One region of the Pantoea phytobeneficialis genome, then DNA from elsewhere that is predicted to be linked to it. Evidence: predicted binding sites of a transcription regulator. Region 1 holds the regulator's gene; each other region holds the start of a gene.
What was found. The regulator Fur, encoded in region 1, represses iron uptake genes when iron is present. The targets are predictions, from matches to a motif close to ATAATAATGAGAACNACTATCAA.
Positions count from the first base shown of each region.

Region 1 (6,909 bases):
CTAACATGAGGATTATAAAGTTAAATCCCAGGCGGCCGATAGCGCTGGCATCGTTTCAGGGCAAAAGTCGGAATATGCCCTAATGCCCACCAGGTTGGCTCCTGAGCAGGTGGATTCATGATAACCTAAGCGAAGCTCACAACCGTAAGAACTTTGCCATGATTTTGAATGCCCGTCTGGAAACTGAACAATCTGCCCCTGATGCTCCTCCAATTCTGTTAATTCATGGCCTGTTTGGCAGCCTGGATAACCTTGGCGTGCTGGCGCGTGGCCTGCGCGATGCCCGTCCCACCTTGCAGGTGGATGTACGCAATCACGGTCTGTCCGCGCGCAGCGACGAGATGAACTATGCGGCGATGGCGCAAGATATCGTTGACACTCTTGACGCCCACGGCCTCGATCGTGTTGGCGTAATCGGCCATTCGATGGGTGGCAAAATTGCCATGACGTTAAGTGCCATTGCGCCGGAACGCATTGAAAAGCTGGTGATGATTGATATCGCGCCGGTGGATTATCAGACACGCCGCCATGATGAGATTTTTGCTGCTATCCGTGCCGTAAGCGCCGCGGGTGTGACACGTCGCGGTGAAGCCGCCGAGGTGATGCGCACCCTGTTGGAAGAAGAAGGGGTCATTCAGTTCATTCTGAAATCGTTCCAGGATGGCGAATGGCGCTTTAATGTGCCGGTGCTGTGGGATAATTACGCCACCATTTCCGGCTGGAATGAGGTTCCTGCATGGCCACATCCGGCGCTGTTTATTCGCGGGAGCGAATCGCCTTATCTGGACAATCAACATCGTGATGCGTTGCTGCGCCAGTTTCCACAGGCGCATGCGCATGTCATCAGTGGTGCCGGTCACTGGGTCCATGCTGAAAAACCTGAGGCGGTTTTGCGCGCAGTTCGCCGCTTTTTTGTACTGTAAAAGCAAAAGCTTGCCGCAAAACGTTTAAGGTTGGCGTCGCAAGGAGTGCTGGAGTATGATGTCGCGCTAAAAATTTGCCGCGGATGATTTTTTCACCGTGGCTGGGCCGATAATGTATAAATTGCGCAGCGCCTTTCCGCCGTTCGCGCCCACTCAGTTTTACAAAAAATGGCAAAAGAACAAACTGACCGCACCACGCTCGATCTCTTCGCTGATGAGCGACGTCCCGGTCGCCCCAAAACCAGTCCGCTAACGCGTGACGAACAGTTGCGCATTAACAAGCGCAACCAGCTAAAACGCGACAAAGTGCGTGGTTTACGTCGCGTGGAGCTAAAAATGAGCAGTGAAGCGGTTGACGCGCTTAATACTCTGGCAGAGCAGCAGAACATCAGCCGTAGCGAATTGATTGAACAAATGCTGCTGGCGCAACTCAAACTGTCGTAACACACGCAGACCGCACGCAGGAACACAAAGTCTCGGCTTTACAAGTTCCGCCACTTTGCCCGGTCTGCTATCATTCGCTTAACTGTGCATTCAACCCATATATCAGGATTTAAGAGGTTACTTAACTCATGGCAATCGTAGGCATTTTCTTCGGCAGCGATACCGGCAATACTGAAAACATTGCAAAAATGATCCAGAAACAACTGGGTAAAGATGTGGCCGAAGTGCATGACATTGCCAAGAGCACCAAAGAAGATCTCGAAGCATTCGATATCCTGCTGCTGGGCATTCCGACCTGGTACTACGGCGAAGCGCAATGTGACTGGGATGATTTCTTCCCGACTCTGGAAGAAATTGATTTCAATGGCAAATTAGTCGCGCTGTTTGGCTGCGGTGACCAGGAAGATTACGCTGAATACTTCTGTGATGCGATGGGCACCATCCGCGATATCATCGAGCCAAACGGCGCGGTGATTGTGGGACACTGGCCGACCGAAGGCTACCATTTCGAAGCCTCGAAAGGTCTGGCAGATGACAAACACTTCCTCGGTCTGGCGATCGATGAAGATCGTCAGCCTGAACTGACCAACGAACGTGTTGATAAATGGGTGAAACAGATTTTCGATGAGCTGCAACTGAAAGAGATCATTGAAGCCTGATCCCCTGCCCTCCTCAATGTGGGCGCTGGCTCACATTGAGTTAAAGGAATTTCCTATAAAAATAATAGCTACTGTTTTTTAACTTTTTCCCGCAAATCTGTAGAATACCCGTAACGGTCATCCGCTTATTCCTCTGGCATCAGAATGAGGCTGAGTGAAATGGAAACAAAGACCTGCACGATCCCCGCCGGCGTTAGTGACATTTCTCCTTACAGCCACTGGTGATTTTCAGGACATTGCCTTGGTTTTCATTTCACTGCTTGAGTTCTATAATGAGACGCAAATGAGAATGCGCGTGATCGACATTCAAGGCCCTGCGCCGCAAGTGACTAGCTAAGTAACAGGACAATATCCGCATGACTGACAACAACTCCGCATTGAAGAAGGCTGGCCTGAAAGTCACGCTCCCCAGACTGAAAATTCTGGAAGTGCTTCAGGAACCCGAATGCCATCACGTCAGCGCGGAAGATTTGTACAAACGCCTGATCGACATGGGCGAAGAGATTGGTCTGGCAACGGTTTATCGCGTTCTTAACCAGTTTGATGACGCGGGAATCGTGACCCGCCATAACTTCGAGGGTGGTAAATCCGTCTTTGAACTGACGCAACAGCATCACCATGACCACCTGATCTGCCTGGATTGTGGCAAAGTGATCGAATTCAGCGATGAATCCATTGAAACCCGTCAGCGCGAAATCGCCACACGTCACGGTATCAAGTTGACTAACCACAGTCTGTACTTGTACGGCCACTGTGCGTTGGGAGACTGCCGCGAAGACGAGACGCTCCACGACAAGCAATAAAATGTGCTATGCAGTATAAAAAAACCGGTGCCTGGCACCGGTTTTTTTATGGCTGCTTCACTGCACCAGCGTTTCCTGTAAATAACGCCAGCGCGGAATTGAGGTACTGCAATCCAGCACCGCCAGTGAGATGCGGCTCTGGTTAGTGCCGTTCATCATTTGCAATTCGCGATACTGAATCGTCACTTCCTTGCTTTGTTGCGAGATGATGGCATGTTCGCTGGTGGCGATACGCATCCCTTCACGTTGACCACGCAGTTGACGGAACAGCACTTCCGTCGCATTGAAATCCAGTTGCTTGCCCTGCGGTGTCACCATTTTGAAATCCGGGTGAAAGTGCGAAAGGAACAATTCAATGCTGTCGTCGGTGCTATCCGACTGATTAAAAATACGTTCGATAAGTTGATGTAATACCACTACGCTGTGTTTGGCTTCCTGAGCGAGACTTGTCATTTTTTTTCCTTTATAACCCGCGGAGCAACGTCTGAGAGCGCATAGCCTACCTGAAAAAAAGTTTTTAACACTCGTAAATTGATTAATTATGTTAAAGTCAGATTAGTTGCAAATCCCGGTAACAAGCACGTTTCGCAAGCCACAGAATAAAAGATGGCTAAACTCAAATTACAGCCAATAAAAAAGGGCGATTTCTCGCCCTTTTATCAGGATATGGGGAAAACGACAAAAAGGATTAATCGCCGATTTTCGCCCAGGTATCACGCAAACCGACAGTACGGTTGAATACCAGCTTAGAAGGCTGCGAATAAACGCTATCTGCGCAAAAATAACCTTCACGTTCAAATTGATACGGCGCAAGCGCTACTGCATCACGCAGACCCGGCTCAACAAAACCTTGTTTGATTTCCAGCGAGTTCGGGTTGATGGTGGTGAGGAAATCCTCTGCCGCACCTGGGTTCGGTACACTGAACAGACGGTCGTACAGACGGAATTCCGCAGGCAGCGCATGGATCGCCGAAACCCAGTGGATCACGCCTTTCACTTTACGGCCATCAGCCGGATCTTTGCTCAGGGTATCGACGTCACAGGTACAATAGATGCAGGTGATATTGCCTTCATCATCTTTCGCTACGCGCTCGGCACGGATCACATAAGCATTACGCAGACGGACCTCTTTACCCAGCACCAGACGTTTGTACTGCTTGTTGGCTTCCTCACGGAAATCAGCGCGATCGATCCACACCTCACGACTGAACGGAACCTCACGCGTGCCCATTTCCGGTTTGTTCGGATGGTTCGGCATGGTGATGATCTCTTCATGACCCGCAGGCAGGTTCTCAATCACCACTTTCAGCGGATCCAGCACCGCCATAGCACGCGGCGCATTCTCGTTGAGATCGTCACGGATACATGACTCCAGCGAGGCCATCTCAACGATGTTGTCCTGTTTCGTCACACCAATTCGCAGGCAGAATTCACGAATCGAGGCTGCGCTGTAACCACGACGGCGCAAACCGGACACGGTCAGCATACGCGGGTCATCCCAGCCTTCTACCACCTTTTCACTCACCAGCTGAGTCAGTTTACGCTTCGACATCACCGCGTATTCCAGATTCAGACGTGAGAATTCATACTGACGCGGGTGAACCGGAATGCTGATGTTGTCCAGCACCCAATCGTACAGGCGACGGTTATCCTGGAACTCCAGCGTACACAGTGAATGGGTAATGCCTTCCAGTGCGTCGGAGATGCAGTGGGTAAAATCGTACATCGGGTAGATGCACCATTTGTTACCAGTCTGGTGATGCTCAGCAAATTTAATGCGATACAGCACCGGATCGCGCATCACGATAAAGTTTGATGCCATATCGATTTTGGCACGCAGGCAAGCCTTGCCCTCTTCGAAGCCACCGGCGCGCATTTTTTCAAACAGCGCCAGGTTCTCTTCCGGTGTGCGATCGCGGAACGGGCTGTTTTTACCCGGGGCAGTCAGGGTGCCACGGTATTCGCGAATCTCTTCCGGCGAAAGCTCATCCACATAGGCCAGGCCTTTGTTGATCAGTTCGACCGCATAGTTGTACAGCTGGTCGAAATAGTTCGAGGAGTAACAAACGTCTCCGCTCCATTCAAAGCCCAGCCATTGCACGTCGCGCTTGATGGACTCGACGAACTCCATATCTTCTTTCACCGGGTTGGTGTCGTCGAAGCGCAGATTGCACTGTCCCTGGTAATCTTGTGCGATACCAAAATTCAGACAGATCGATTTCGCATGGCCAATATGCAGGTAACCATTGGGCTCAGGCGGGAAACGGGTATGCACGCTGTTGTGCTTACCGCTCGCCAAATCTTCGTCGATAATCTGACGAATAAAGTTCGTTGGGCGGGCTTCAGCCTCACTCATCTCAAAATCCTCAAATACAATACGGGTGATTTGTCCTGGAAAGTAACGGAGTATGATCCACAAAGCGCAGAAGGGAAACAACCGTTTGTTGGTCGTTTTAAAACAAAAAAGGCAGGAATCGCTTCCTGCCTTTGGGGTTTATCACAAGGGTTTAGCCTTTAACCTCGTACAAACGGGTTTCACCGGCGACCACTGACCCACTAGCCAGCAGATTGAGGCCAGCGAAATCATCGCTGTTGCTGACCACCACCGGGCTGATCATCGAACGGGCATTGGCATTGAGGAAATCCAGATCCATTTCCAGCACTGGCTGGCCCGCCACCACCGTTGCGCCCTCTTCCACCAGACGCGAGAAGCCTTTGCCTTCCAGCGCGACGGTATCCAGACCCATATGCACCACGATCTCAACACCGTTCTCGCTCTCCAGACAGAAAGCATGGTTGGTATTGAAGATTTTCACGATGGTACCGGCAATCGGTGCCACCACGGTTTTACCGGTAGGCTTAATTGCCAGACCATCACCCACCGCCTTGCTGGCGAAGGCTTCATCCGGCACCGCGTCCAGGGCAACCACTTCACCGCTCACCGGAGCCACCAGCGTGGCGATCACGCCTTTGTCGCTGTTCAGCACGGCCTGCGGCTGTGGTGCCGCGGGTTGTGCAGCAGCAGGCGCGGTAGCGGCAGCGGCGACTGGGCCTTTGGTCAGCACGGTTTTCATCGCGGTGGCAATGCTTTCCGCCTGGGTACCGACGATAATCTGCACGCTTTGTTTGTTGAGACGGATAATACCGGATGCACCCAAACGTTTCGCCACGCTGTCGTTCACCTGAGCGGCATCTTTCACGTTCAGACGCAGACGGGTGATACAGGCATCGATGTTGGTCAGGTTTTCTGAACCACCCACGGCACCAATGTAGCGACGCGCCAGCGATTCGGTCTGGCTTTCGCCACTGCCGCTGTGGTCAACATTGACGTCATAGCCGTCAGTTTCATCATCAGCAGCCAGTTCACGGCCCGGTGTCATCAGGTTGAATTTCTGGATAGTGAACCGGAACACCACATAGTAGATAGCGAAGAACACCAGACCTTGTGGGATCAGCATCCACCAATGGACCGCCAGCGGGTTGCGCGTTGACAGCGCCATATCCACCAGGCCGGCGCTGAAACCAAAGCCCGCAATCCAGTGCATGCTCGCCGCGATAAATACCGAAAGCCCGGTCAGCAGCGCATGGATGACATACAGCACCGGTGCCACGAACATAAAGGAGAATTCCAGTGGTTCGGTGATACCGGTAAAGAAGGCAGCAAAGGCAGCAGCCAACATGATACCGCCCACTTTGGCACGGTTTTCCGGACGCGCGCAGTGGTAAATTGCCAGCGCTGCACCCGGCAGACCGAACATCATGATCGGGAAGAAGCCCGCCTGATAGCGACCGGTGATCCCCGGAATGCCGCTGCCATTAGCGATGGACTGTGCACCACCGAGGAATTTCGGAATATCGTTGATGCCAGCCACGTCAAACCAGAACACGGAGTTCAATGCGTGATGCAGACCCACCGGAATCAGCAGACGGTTGAAGAAGGCATAGATACCTGCGCCAACAGAACCCAGTTTCTGAATGCTCTCGCCAAAGCTGACCAGACCATTAAACACCACCGGCCAGATATACATCAGAACGAACGCGACGAGGATCATCAGGAAGGAGACCAGGATGGGAACCAGA
Region 1 is NZ_CP024636.1:1,232,437-1,239,345, reverse strand. It holds gene ybfF (esterase) at 159-923, shown strand; gene ybfE (LexA regulated protein) at 1,092-1,367, shown strand; gene fldA (flavodoxin FldA) at 1,496-2,026, shown strand; gene fur (ferric iron uptake transcriptional regulator) at 2,383-2,829, shown strand; gene CTZ24_RS05625 (hypothetical protein) at 2,887-3,282, opposite strand; gene glnS (glutamine--tRNA ligase) at 3,518-5,185, opposite strand; gene nagE (N-acetylglucosamine-specific PTS transporter subunit IIBC) at 5,337-6,909, opposite strand, start outside.

Region 2 (6,909 bases), 680 kb from region 1:
ACCGTCAAACGGCTACTACAGCACAACTGATCGCGTCCATTGCGGATCTCGATCTGCCAGCTTTGATTACGTGCACCGAGATGCAGTGGGCGGCAGATACCGCGCACTTCGCCGCTGCTGACCGCGCGGTGATGACTGGCACTCACCTCAATCCCCACCACGCTTTTTCCCTCTTCCACGCTGAGATAGCCGGCAATCGATCCCATCGATTCCGCCAACACCACCGATGCGCCACCGTGCAACAAACCAAATGGCTGCTGCGTGCGTGCATCTACCGGCATGATGGCCTCCAGGTAATCGTCGCCGATCACGGTAAACACAATGCCCAGATGTGCCACCAGTGAGTTCTCACCCATCCGGTTCAGTTCATCCAGTTCTATCGATCGTTTCCAGATTGCCATGCATCAGGCTCCCAGCGTCGCGCCACCGTCCACCACGATATCCTGGAGTACCACATGGCTGGCGAGATCGGAAGCAAGGAACAGAATGTTGGCAGCGATCTCCTGCGGTTTGGCGATCTTACGCAGTGGGATCCCGAGTTTATATTGATCCTGGAAACCGTTGATCATCTCCTGCTCCGCCTCCGGGGTATGCCACAGGCTGCGCTGCATATCGGTATCGGTCGATCCTGGTGAGACGATATTGCAACGCACGCCGAGCGGAGCCATCTCCAGACCTACGGTGAGGCACAGGCTACGTAGCGCCGCTTTGGATGCGCCATAGGCAGACATGCCAAGGCGTGGTGCATGGGCGGCATTCGAAGCGATGGTGACGATAGCGCCGGCCCGTTGCTGGCGGAACACCGGCAGCGTCTGCTGGAACATATTGAACGCACCACCGGCGTTGACGGCGAGGCAAGCCTGCCAGTCCTCAAACGCCAGCTCTTCGGTGCTGCCAATACGCAGAATGCCAGCACCGTTTACCAGCACATCGAGACGCGGTTGATCCGCCAGCAGACGCTGGCAGACGGTTTTCACTTCAGCAGCATCAGCAACGTTCATCACCTGACAGGCAAACGGATAGTCTGCCTGATCAAAACGCAGATCGAAGCCCACCACCTGCGCGCCCGCCTGATGAAAAGCCAGCGCCGTATGGTAGCCGATGCCTTTACCGGCCCCGGTTACCCAGACAATTTTTCCACGGAAATCAAACGGCAGGCTCATTTCGTCGACTCCCGCGACAGCAGTGCCCACCAGCCGTCAATGCTGGGATTCTTCGCCAGGCTAACGAAATCGATATCGCTGTGCACCTGACGCCAGCGCGCTGCCAGCGCCATCACGCGTACGGAATCAAGACCGTAGTCGATCAGATTCTCATCATCTTCCGGCACATCGTCATCTTCCAACAGCGGCAGGATCAGCGCGCGCAGATCATCTTTGCTCAGCGGCAGCGGCATCAGATCAGCGGTCATCACCACTTTGCCGCTACGGCCAGCGGTGTAGGTCAGCGCCATCAGATGTTCTTCACGGGTAAAATCAGCCAGCGCATCGGCCACCATAAATGGCTGGATGTTGCGCATAAAGGCGTCAGTGGCGGTGGTCAGGCAACCGATATGGGCGTAAACGCCGGTAATGATCAGCTGATCGCGGCCCATCTCTTGCAGGATCGACTCCAGCGGAGAACGATGAAAGGCGCTGTAACGCCATTTGGTCAGTACATGATCGTGCTGATCCGGTGCCAGAGCATCAACGATCTTCTGTTGATCGGGATGCTTGTTGAGGCCGGGTCCCCACATATCATTCAGTAGCGCACGATCTTCATCGCTCTGCTGGTTAGGCTGCGCGGTGTAGAACACCGGGATGCCTTGCGCTTTGCAGTAAGCCCGCAGCCGCGCGATGTTTTCGACAACCTGATTCACCAGCGGGCTGTTTTCGCCCCAAAAATTAAGGAAATAGGCCTGCATATCGTGAATCAGCAGCGCCGCGCGTTGCGGCTCCAGCGCCCATTTCACCTTGTTGGCAGGCAACTCGGTGGCGGTCGGCAGCGGATAAGAGGTCAACTTTGGAATAGCCATACAATCTCCGGAACAGGTCAGGCTTGCGCTTGTTGGTCGGCAAGTTGTTGGCGCAGACGTTTTTTATCTACCTTACCAACCGGGGTCAGCGGCAGGGCGTCTACGCAGGTAATACGATCGGGTAATTTGAACTCGGCTACGCCCAGTTCGCGCAGATGGCGACGCAGCACCACCGGCTTAATCGGCTGGCTGGCGACAATAAAGGCGCAGCTCTTTTCACCCATCAGCTCATCATTCATCGATACCAGCGCAGCGTGAATCACATCCGGGTGACGTTGCAGCAGGTTTTCGATCTCCTCTGCGGCGATCTTCTCTCCGCCACGGTTGATCTGATCTTTTTCGCGTCCCTGTACGGTGATGTAACCCTGCGGGTTAATCTCAATCAGATCGCCGGAACAGTAAAACCCGTCGGCATCAAAGCTGGCGGCGTTATGCTCCGGGCTGCGATAGTAACCACGGAAGGTATAAGGACCGCGTGTCATCAGACGGCCCACTTCACCCACCGGCAATGCATTGCCATCGGCATCGGCGACCCAGACTTCATCATCATCAGAAATTGGACGTCCCTGGGTGGTGAGGATGGTTTTCTCGTCGTCGTCGAAGCGTGTGTAGTTCACCAGCCCTTCCGCCATACCGAAAACCTGTTGTAACCGGCAGCCAATTTCTTGTTGGATGCGGGAAGCCAATGTCTCACCCAACTTCGCACCACCCACCTGCATCCGTTCCAGTGAGGCCAGCTGTTTGTTGCTGCCCCATTCCTGAATCGCCTGCAACCACAGGCTCACCGCAGGCGGCACCAGGCCGGTATCGGTGATCTGATGTTTTTCGATCAACGGAAAGCACAGTGTTGCGCTGGGATCGGCGGCCAGTACCACCTGACCACCGGCATAAAACACGCCGAGTGCGCCGGGTGAACTCATCGGAAAGTTATGTGCCGCAGGCAGTGCCACCAGATAGCGGGTGCGGTCGGTCACGGCGCAAATATCCACGCTGCCACGAATGCTGTAGTAGTAATCGTTGTGGGTACGCGGGATCAGCTTCGGCGTACCGGTACTGCCGCCGGAGAGCTGGAAGAAGGCCACTTCATCACCCGCACTCGGCGTTGGGGTGAAATCACCGGCGCTTTCCGCCAGCAGCGTTTCCAGGGTGTTTTCCGGCTGGGTGTCATTGCGCAGAATCACCTGCTGCAACGAGGGATGGCTGCGGCACAGCACATCGATAAAGCTATCATCAGCGAACAGCGGATGGGTACGATCGGCAATCAGCAGCACCGGTTCAATCTGCGCCGCGTAGGCGGTCATTTCTGTGCGCTGATGGCTGAACAACGCATTGACGGGTGCCACGCCGATTTTAAATAAGGCAAACAGGGTCAGATAGAAATCCGCCACGTTGCCGAGCTGCACCAATGCGGTATCGCCGGTTTTCAGGCCGCGACGTTGCAGGGCAGCCGCCAGGTTGTCGGTCAGCTGATCCATTTCGCGATAACTGATTTGGCGTTCGCCGTCGATCACCGCGATGGCGTCATTCTGTTGCTGACGCGCCAGGATGTCGGTCATTGGTACGTCGAGCCAGTAGCCTTTTTCGCGGTAACGGGCGGCGAGTTCGTCAGGCCAGCGGTTGTAGGGAATACTCATGGTCTTTCCTTTATTGCAGTCCAAAGGCGCGCAACATGGTGTCCAGCTTCACGCCGGTTTCACGCCATTCTGATTCGGGTTGAGAGTCGGCCACAATTCCGGCACCCGCGAACAGACGCACGCGGCTGTCATGTACCGTGCCGCAGCGGATGGTGACGACCCATTCGCCATTGCCTGCGTCATCGCACCAGCCGACGATGCCGCCAAACAGCTGACGATCGAACGGTTCCAACTGTTGGATCAGCTGTTGCGCTTGCTGATGCGGGAAACCGCTGAGAGCCGGAGTCGGATGCAGCAGGCAGGCGAGGGACAGGGCATTCTCGCGCGGATCCTGCACTTCACCATCAATCTGCGTGGCGAGATGCCATAACGTTGAGGTGGTGATGAGCGAGGGCACTGTCGGCACCGACAGCAGACGGCTGCGCGGTTGCAGCGTGGAGCGCATCGCATCGGTGACCAGCTGATGTTCGTGCCGATCTTTACTGGAGTTCATCAACGTTTCGCCGGCTGCGCGGTCGGTTTGGCTGTCGCTATCGCGACGTGCGGAACCGGCGAGAGGACAAGAGCTGAAGTCACGCCCCTGCTTGCGCAACATCAGTTCCGGACTGGCTCCCAGCAACACACCACCCTGCGGCAGCGGCAGATGGAAATGGTAGCTGTTAGGGTTTTGCGCCATGACCCGCTGCATCAGCGCAGCGCTATCCACCGGTTGTTCAGTCACGATATCCATCAGGCGCGACAGGACCACTTTATCGAGATCGCCACGTTGTGTGGCCGCCACCGCATCTGCCACCATTTGGGTAAAGGCGTCGTGATCCGGCACTGCCGCACGGCGGCGCACGGCGGGCAGCGCACTCAGTTCGGTCGGTAACGCGGCCAGTAAATCGGCACGCTTAAAGGTCTGATGGGATTCAGGAATAAACAAAGCGGCAGGTTGGCTGACATCAAACGGGATCGCACCGACCAGAATCGGTTTCTCGATACCCTGTTTTTTCGCCGCCGCAAAATGCTGGCGCAGCTGTTGCTGAAAATCACCGTCTAACGCAGCAGCATCCTGAACCGGTTCGGTCAGGGTGGTGTAGCAACCCTGAGTCACCAGGCTGCGCCAGGGAGATGTGAACAGGAATCCGCGACAAAGTGCGGAAAAATCCTTCAGCCAGGCATTTTCAAACGTGGAGGATTCCACCATAATTTTCACCTATAAATGATAAGATTATTAAGAATGATTATCATTTTTATTATGGCCCTGTAACCTACGTCGAATGGTCCAAAGAGTCAATCAGTTCGCGGGTGTTCCCTTATCTTTAAGCGTTTTCCGGCATTTACGCCGGGGGCGGAAATAAGCTAAATGATGGATGAAAACTTATGAATAAATGCGGTTTATGGGGCATGGTTGTCCTGTTGTTCATTTTACAGGCTTTTAGTGGACTTGCGCGTGCCGAACAGGGCTGGCCACGCAAAATTCAGACCGAACAGGGCGTGGTGACATTGACCAAAGCCCCCCAGCGTATTGTCTCAACCAGCGTCACCTTGACCGGTTCACTGCTGGCGATTGATGCGCCGGTGATTGCATCGGGTGCTACCGCCCCCAACAGTCGCCTCTCCGACGATCAGGGCTTCTTCCGTCAGTGGGGCGAGGTGGCGAAACAACGCGGCGTCAAACGCCTGTATATTGGTGAAGCCAACGCTGAAGCGGTGGCAGCCGAAGCACCGGATCTGATTATCGTCAGCGCCACGGGCAACGACTCCGCCATCAAGCTGGTGAGTCAGCTTTCTGCCATTGCACCGACGCTGGTGATTAACTACGACGATAAAAGCTGGCAGGACCTGATGACGCTGCTCGGTGAGGCCACCGGTCATGAAACTGAAGCGGCGCAGCATATTAAAGCCTTTGCCGATCGTCAGGCCGCGCTGAAAAAAGCCATCACATTACCGCCGCAGCCGGTTTCCGCCCTGGTGTGGAATGGCGATGGACGCGCGGTGAATTTGTGGACCGCTGAATCGGCGCAGGGCAAATTGTTGCAGCAACTGGGCTTCACCCTGGCGATGCCCCCGGCCAATATTCAACAAAGCCACAGCATGGGACAGCGCAAGGACATCATTCAGCTCGCGGGTGAAAACGTTGCCAGCGGCCTGACGGGACACAGCTTCCTGTTATTTGCTGGCGATGACAAAACCCGTCAGTCGGTGCTGGCTAATCCGTTCCTCGCACAAAACGCCGCTGTGACGCAGCAACAGGTTTATGCAATGGGCGTTGACAGCTTCCGCCTTGATTACTTCAGCGCCAGCAACCTGCTGGCTCGCCTGGAAAAACTGTTTGTGAAGTCATGATGCTTCTTCCGCCAGCGTTACGGCTGGCGGTTGATAGCGACGTAACGATCCCATCACCAGCCACATCAGCACGCCCAGCAGGGTGGCAGCAAAGCCAAACACCGCGGCCGCCTGCTGAGGTAACAGCCAGGCACCGATCCCGCCAATCAGCGCCGCGCCCAGCGCATCCCCGGTGACGTTTTGTGCCGTCCATAAGCTGTTAATACGTCCCAGCAGCGCATCAGGGGTTAATGCCTGAATCAGGGTGTACTGCACCAGGCTGGTAATGGAACTGAAGTAACCAAACGCCACCAGGCAGAGCAACGCGAGGGGGAAGTCTGGCATCAGGCCAAACAGCCCGAGCGCCAGAAATGAGGCGATAGCGCTACTGAGAATCAATAAACCGGGACGTGCGGCCTGTGCTAACCGACCACTGGTGACAGCGCCGATTGCGGCACCCAAAGGCACGGCAGCGAACATCAATCCCAGTCGGTCGGCACTCACCTCCCAATGCGGAGCCAGCGCCGGATAGAGCACGCGAATCGCGCTCGCCAGCGTCACCAGTGCGCCCATCAACGCCGCCATCCCCACCAAAGGCGTGGTAAAAAGAAATTGCACACCGGTTGCCAGCGATTTCAGGGGGTGCTCGCGCGGCTGTGGTGGCGGAGGTAGCATCGGCAGTTTTAGTAAGGTCAGCACGGTCAGTAAGGTCCCCAGCGCCGCGAGGACGAAGTTCCATACCACGCCGCCACTGGCAATCACCATGCCGGCTATCGCCGGTGACAGGATGGAGCCGAAACGTACCGAAAGCATGGTAATTGCGCCCGCCTGCATCAAATTCTCGCGTCCGACCAGCGCCGGAGTCGCGGCCAACAGCGCGGTGACGCCAATCGCACCGAAAAAGCCATCCCACAGCCCCAGCAGATACACCGCAGTCAGTGAGGGTTCAGG
Region 2 is NZ_CP024636.1:556,978-563,886, forward strand. It holds gene CTZ24_RS02480 (hotdog fold thioesterase) at 1-401, opposite strand, end outside; gene dhbA (2,3-dihydro-2,3-dihydroxybenzoate dehydrogenase) at 405-1,163, opposite strand; gene CTZ24_RS02490 (isochorismatase family protein) at 1,160-2,014, opposite strand; gene CTZ24_RS02495 ((2,3-dihydroxybenzoyl)adenylate synthase) at 2,032-3,648, opposite strand; gene CTZ24_RS02500 (isochorismate synthase) at 3,659-4,837, opposite strand; gene fepB (Fe2+-enterobactin ABC transporter substrate-binding protein) at 5,014-5,979, shown strand; gene entS (enterobactin transporter EntS) at 5,974-6,909, opposite strand, start outside.
Region 2: a site for Fur is predicted at 4,865-4,887, ahead of CTZ24_RS02500 (isochorismate synthase). Genes of this name have one in related genera too.

Region 3 (6,909 bases), 540 kb from region 1:
GCGCTGACGATCCACCCGTCCGGTGGGCTGCTGTCCCTGCTCCAGCTCAAGTATGGCACCGGCAATATAATCCATCGCCTCATGCGGTAAGGTAATGGCCGCATTATGGGGCGTGATTGTGACATGCGGATGTGACCAGAGCGGATGGTGCGCCGGTAGCGGCTCGGTCTGGAAGACGTCCAGAGCTGCCGCCGCCAGTTGGCCGCTGTTGAGTGCCGCCAGCAAATCGTCTTCCACCACATGCGCACCTCGTGCGATGTTGAGAAAATACGCCCCTTGTGGCAAACCACTAAGCAACTGGCGATCAATCAGGTTGGTGGTTTCAGGCGTGGTTGGCAGCAGGTCAATCAACACCTGAGTGCCATCGAGAAACGCGGGCAACTGATCACGGTCATGGAACGTGGTCACCCCCTCAAGCGTTTTCGCTGAACGGCTCCAGCAACGTACCGGGAAGCCCCACTGACGCAGGCTCTGCGCCACGCTACTGCCCAGCACGCCAGCCCCGAGAATACCAATGGTGAAGTTTTCACGCGTGTACGGTTTGAGCTGCTGCCAGTGTGCCTGTTGTTGCTGGCGCTGATAATCGGCAAAGCGGCGGAACCAGCCGAGTACGCACCATGTCGCGTATTCCTGCATCTGTCGTGCCATGCCGGTATCTTCCAGCCGGAACAGCGGCACCTCTGCTGCCAGCATTTCCGGGTGCTGACGCAGTTGCTGTAAAATTTCGTCCACGCCTGCGCCCATCGCAAACACGCCTTTTAACGCACGTCCACGCAGCATTTCCACCGGTGGTGAACGGACCACCGCATAATCCGCCGGTGCATTATCGTCTGGCTGCCAGCGACGGACCTTAGCCTGCGGTAAACGCTGACGTAACCCACTGAGCCAGCTCTCGGGGTCCATCGACGGGTGATACCAGATAATCTCCATACTGCTCTCCTTTTTTTCTTTCAGCCTCAGGGAAATAGCGTCGCAGGGCAAGCAAAAACTTAGCGCGAATGCAATTTCTTCCGTGATTAATTCCAGGTGCTTCACATTTCCTGTGCCATAAGCGGCTAAGCCCGGTGATAGCGACTAAAGTTGTTTGGGTGGTCAATGCGTTAGCGCACCACCTTTTCGGACAAGGAGAAAAACCGATGATAAAAAATGTCGTATTTACATCAGGGCATCTGCGCCTGTTGCTCAGTACCGCTCTGCTGATGGGAAGTGCCGTGGCTCATGCCGAAGATAATGGCCGTATGCTTAACAACCAGCCTCAGCCACCCGATATCCGTCTCGGTCCTCTTTTTAATGCGGTGCAACAGGCAAAATTTTATCCGGACCAGAAAACCTTTGCCGATGCGGTGCCGAAATATAACCCCTCATCGATTCTCGCCGACTGGCAGATGCAGAAAAGTCAGCGCAACTTCGACCTGAAACATTTCGTTGATGCCAATTTCACGCTGCCCAAAGAGCAGGATAAATACGTGCCTCCCGCCGGTCAGAGCCTGCGTGCCCACATAGATGGCCTGTGGCCGGTACTGACACGATCCACACCGCAGACCAGCCAGTACGATTCTCTGCTGCCGTTGCCCAAACCCTATGTGGTGCCCGGTGGTCGTTTCCGTGAGGTGTATTACTGGGATAGCTACTTCACCATGCTCGGCCTGGCGGAAAGCGGCCACTGGGATCGGGTGCAGGATATGGTGGATAACTTTGCCTCGGAACTGGATCGTTACGGCCATATCCCCAATGGCAACCGCAGCTACTATCTGAGCCGCTCGCAACCACCGTTTTTTAGCCTGATGATCGACCTGCTGGCGTCCCACGACGGTGACAGCGTCTACACCCACTATTTGCCGCAGTTACAGAAAGAGTATGACTACTGGATGGCGGGCAGTGACACGCTGGCTGCCGGTCAGGCCAGTAAGCGGGTGATTAAACTGAGCGACGGTACTCTACTCAACCGTTACTGGGACGATCGCGATGTGCCGCGTACCGAATCCTGGCTGGATGACGTGAATACCGCGAAGAAAGCGACGCAGCGTGATAAGGCGCAGGTGTATCGCGATTTGCGCGCCGGCGCAGCATCCGGTTGGGACTTCAGCTCACGCTGGTTTACCGATGCGCACAATCTGGCGACCATTCGTACCAGCCAACTGGCCCCGGTCGATCTCAACAGCCTGCTGTTCCATCTGGAACAGACGTTATCTAAAGCCGAGAAGCTGGCGCATCACAATGATCGGGCGCAGCAGTTTGCCAGCAAAGCGGAAACCCGCCAGGCGGCGATCAATCGTTATCTGTGGGATGAGCAGCATGGCTGGTACGCCGACTACAACTGGCAAAGTAAGCAGGTTCATCCACAACTCACGGCGGCGGCGTTGTTCCCGTTATATCTGCAACTCGCCAGCGATAAACAGGCGGATCGCACCGCTACTGCCGTGGAAAAACAGTTGCTGAAACCCGGCGGGCTGGTGACCACTACCATCAATAACGGCCAGCAGTGGGATGCCCCTAACGGCTGGGCTCCGTTGCAGTGGGTCGCGGTGACCGGACTGGAACATTATAAGCAGCCGCAACTGGCCCAGCAGATTGGTCAGCGCTTTTTACAGAACGTACAGATGACCTATGACAAGGAGCATAAGCTGGTTGAGAAATACGTGGTGGAAGGGGCGAAACTCGGCGGTGGCGGCGGGGGCGAGTATCCGTTACAGGATGGCTTTGGCTGGACCAACGGCGTAACCCTGATGCTGCTCGACAAATATTGTCCAAAAGAGAAAACCTGCGACAGCGCGCACGACATTCCGAATATGCCCACGCTGACCGCGACACAACCGTAATCCTTCTCTCCTGGCCGGGTCATTCGATCCGGCTATTTATCCATCGTAGCGGCGCGATTTATCACGCATTTCCGCGTTCGATGTCGGTAAAAACCGCGCGATAAATCGCGCCGCTACGCAATGCCCGGTTAATCAAACCCTCATTTACATCTTGAAACGCCTTTATCGAAAAGATAATAATTCTCACTCTTATAACGATTTCTATTATCTCATTTCTTTCGAAGGAACTAAGATGACCTGCCTGTTTACCCTCAATCGTTGCCGCGTGCTGTGCGCACTGGCCCTGGCGTTACCCGGCATCAGTTTTGCTGAAGATACGCTGGTGGTCACCGCACAACCGCAGGAGAGCGCCACCTCCCCCACGCAAGGCTATCTGGCGACACGCAGTAGCGGCGCAAGTAAAACCGACCAGCCGCTGATCACCACGCCGCAGTCCATTTCGGTGGTGACGCGCCAGCAGATGGAAGATCAGGGCGCGACCGATCTTAACCAGGCGCTGAATTACACCCCTGGCGTGTTTACCAACTTTGGCGGCGCAGCAACCCGTTACGACACCATCTCGCTGCGTGGCTTCCACGGCGGTGATGTCGATAACACCTTCCTTGATGGCCTGCGCGTCATGAGCGATGGCGGCAGCTTTAATATCCTGCAAGTGGATCCCTGGTTCCTGGATCGCATTGATATTATTAAAGGCCCCTCGTCGGCGTTATATGGCCAGACGGTGCCCGGCGGCCTGGTGAATATGGTGAGTAAACGACCGCAATTCGCTGAAGAGGGACATTTCCGCCTGTCGACCGGTACCAACGCGACCAACAGCGCGGCCTTTGATTACACCAACGCGATTAACGATCAGTGGGCATTTCGCCTGACCGGCATTACCCGCAACAGCGACACGCAATACGACCATACTCGCGAAGAGAAATACGCCATTTCGCCGCAGCTGATGTGGCAACCCAATGACGATACCAGCCTGATCCTGCGCGCTTATCTGCAAAAAGATCCGTCAGGCGGCTATCATGGTTCGGTGCCTGCCGAAGGTACGCTCTACAGTCACAATGGCCGCAAACTGAGCGACAGTTTTTATGAAGGCGATAGCGCGCTTGATCAGTTCAAACGTCATCAGCAGATCTACAGCTACGACTTTTCCCATCGTTTCAATGAAGTGTGGTCAGTGCACTCCACCGGCAGCTACAGCCACTCGAATGTCGATCTGGATCAGGTCTACCAGATTGGCTGGGATGCAACTAACCCGGACCTGCTGACGCGCTATTATTCTGGCGAGCGTTCGTCGCTGTCAGCCTGGGCAACCGATAATCAGTTGCAGGCGGATTTCACCACCGGTGCGGTACAACACCGCGTCACTCTCGGGGCGGAATATCATCGTTATAAGAACGATATTCTCAGCGCCAGCGGCTACGCCAGCTCACTCAATCCGTGGACCGGCGTCGCAGTGGGCAGCATGCCGGACTACGACTGGACAGCTGAGACGCGTCGTTACTATCAAACCGGTTTGTATTTGCAGGATGAACTGCAACTGGACCGCTGGCACCTTGATCTGTCTGGCCGCTATGACCGCATCGTTTCAGAAAATGGCACCAGCCGCCGCCAGGATGATCACGTTAGTGGCCGTGCCGCCCTGCTGTACGCCTTCGATAATGGACTCTCCCCGTATGTCAGCTGGAGCCAGGCCATCACCCCTGCTTCTCTGACCGACCCCTACGGCAACCAGCTAAAACCGACGACCTCTGAACAATACGAGGCCGGCGTGAAGTATCAGCCGGTTGGCACACGCGATATGTATTCGATTGCGGTGTACGACCTGACGCAGAATGATGTTGCCAACCGTGATGTGATTTCCGGCACCTATACGCCATCGGGCAAGGTCCATTCACAGGGTATCGAGCTGGAAGCACGTAACCAGATTACGCCACGCTTCAGCACCATCGCCGGGTATACGCTGAACCATCTGCGCTTTAAAGATTCTGTTGATGGCAACGACGGCCATACTCCGTATGTCACCCCCAACAGCATGGCGTCATTCTGGGGTCATTATCAGTTCGACTACGGTCTGAGTGCCGGAGCTGGCGTGCGGTACATTGGTAAGCAGTGGGCGGATAACGAAAACACCACGCGTTTGCCTTCGGTGACCTTGTTTGATGCGTCATTACGTGCCGATTTGGCCGCGTGGAACAGCAGCCTGAAAGGTGCATGGTTGCAGGTCAGTGGTAATAACCTGACCGATCGTAAATATCTCGCCGCCTGCTATGGCACCGGTTATTGCTACCGCGGCGCGGAACGCACCGTGACAGCGACCATCGGGTACGATTTCTGATGCCCCGACCGCATCTGCTGAAATCATCAGATGCGGTCTGAATCAGCGCGATACCCCGGTTGCCAGACGCATTAAGCGGTCAAACGCACGGTCAGATAACCAGCGACGCAGGAAGAGCAACGGTCTGGCACCGAAACCGACGGCGTAGCGCGTTTTGGGGCGGCGTGCCTTTACCGCTCTGGCAATGGTGTCGGCGATCAGCGTTGGCGGAGACAGACGTTTACGGCCCGCCTCCCCACCCATCGATTCGGCCATCGACTTCGCCTGCCCGGCATAAGCTCCCTGGCCAGAAACCTCGCGCAACTTGTCGGCGGCAATATCGGCCCACTCAGTGCGAATTCCCCCCGGTTCAACCACCACTACGTCGATGCCGAAAGGTTGCACTTCCATGCGCAGACAGTCGCTGATGGCCTCCAGTGCGAACTTGGTGCCATGATACCAGGCACCGAGTGGCGTATGGAGTTTGCCCCCCATAGAACTGATATTCACGATGGTGCCCGATCGCTGCGCCCGCATGTACGGCAGCACCAACTGACATAAGCGCGCGGCACCGAACACATTGACCTCAAATTGCACGCGCGCCTCGTCCAACGGCACATCTTCCACCGCGCCGTACGAGCCATAACCGGCATTATTCACCAACACGTCAATACGTCCTGACCTGGCGATGATCCGGGCGATACCCGCCTGCATCGATGCATCATCGGTCACATCCATTGCCAGGACATGAACACCGCTATCGGCCAGATTTTGCATCCGTTCAACACGGCGCGCGGCAGCATATACCGTGAAACCCAGGGCTTTGAGACGATGCGCGGTCGCTGCACCAATACCGGAAGAAGCGCCTGTGACGAGAGCAACTTTGGTGGTCATAACAGATTTCCTTAAACGAAAACGCAAGAGCCAAGCGGCCAGGATTAGCCACTTTGTTAGCGGGAGAGTGTAGGTAATGGGTGAAGGCATTTCTCTGGCGAAAAGCGCCAGATTGCTTGCAAAAAGCGCCAGGCTTTACTCAACGCATCGCACTACGGACACCATCAGGCGTCTGCCCGGTCCAGCCGTGGAATGCACGGTAAAAAGAGTTGGGATCTTCAAAGCCGAGTAGAAAAGCGATCTCTTCACTGGAGAGGGTGGTGTTGCTGAGATAATGACGAGCGAGGCTTTCGCGGGTCATATTCACCAGCGCACGAAAACTCTCGCCTTCTGTCTCAAGGCGGCGCTGCAAGGTCCGCGCACTGATACACAGACGCGCAGCGACATTATCAATGGTGGCCGTATTGCCAGGTAACAGTTCCAGCAGCACAGCGCGCACTCGCTCGGTCGCCGTGGCCGTCATATCGAGCTCACTCAATCGACGGCGCAAATCCGGCTCGAATACCCGCCACATGCCGTCATTGACGGTCAGAAAAGGACGTAACGCATCTTCCGCAGCAAAGGCAATGGTGGGGTGTTTGCCCTGCTGCACCGCAGTGCCAAAGAAGTGCTCGAAACCGCGGATGTTATGGCCTGACGGGAGGACCACCCGCAACGCCCGGACCGGTTCACGCGTCGCCAGCCGAACTAATCTCAGGAAAAAGGCGATCTCAGCCACTTGCAGTGAGTCCGGGACCTCAGCGGGTAACTCAAGCCAACGTGGCGCTACCGTCAACTCACCCTGCTGACCGACCTCCACCGTCAGGCTCATTGGTGCTACCAGCTGCTTATATTTTGCGAGGCGCTGAACCGCCTGCATCAGATTGGCGCTACACAGGGCCGCAA
Region 3 is NZ_CP024636.1:1,770,361-1,777,269, reverse strand. It holds gene ghrA (glyoxylate/hydroxypyruvate reductase GhrA) at 1-930, opposite strand, end outside; gene treA (alpha,alpha-trehalase TreA) at 1,137-2,819, shown strand; gene CTZ24_RS08275 (TonB-dependent siderophore receptor) at 3,052-5,151, shown strand; gene CTZ24_RS08270 (oxidoreductase) at 5,194-6,024, opposite strand; gene CTZ24_RS08265 (AraC family transcriptional regulator) at 6,164-6,909, opposite strand, start outside.
Region 3: a site for Fur is predicted at 2,990-3,012, ahead of CTZ24_RS08275 (TonB-dependent siderophore receptor). Genes of this name have one in related genera too.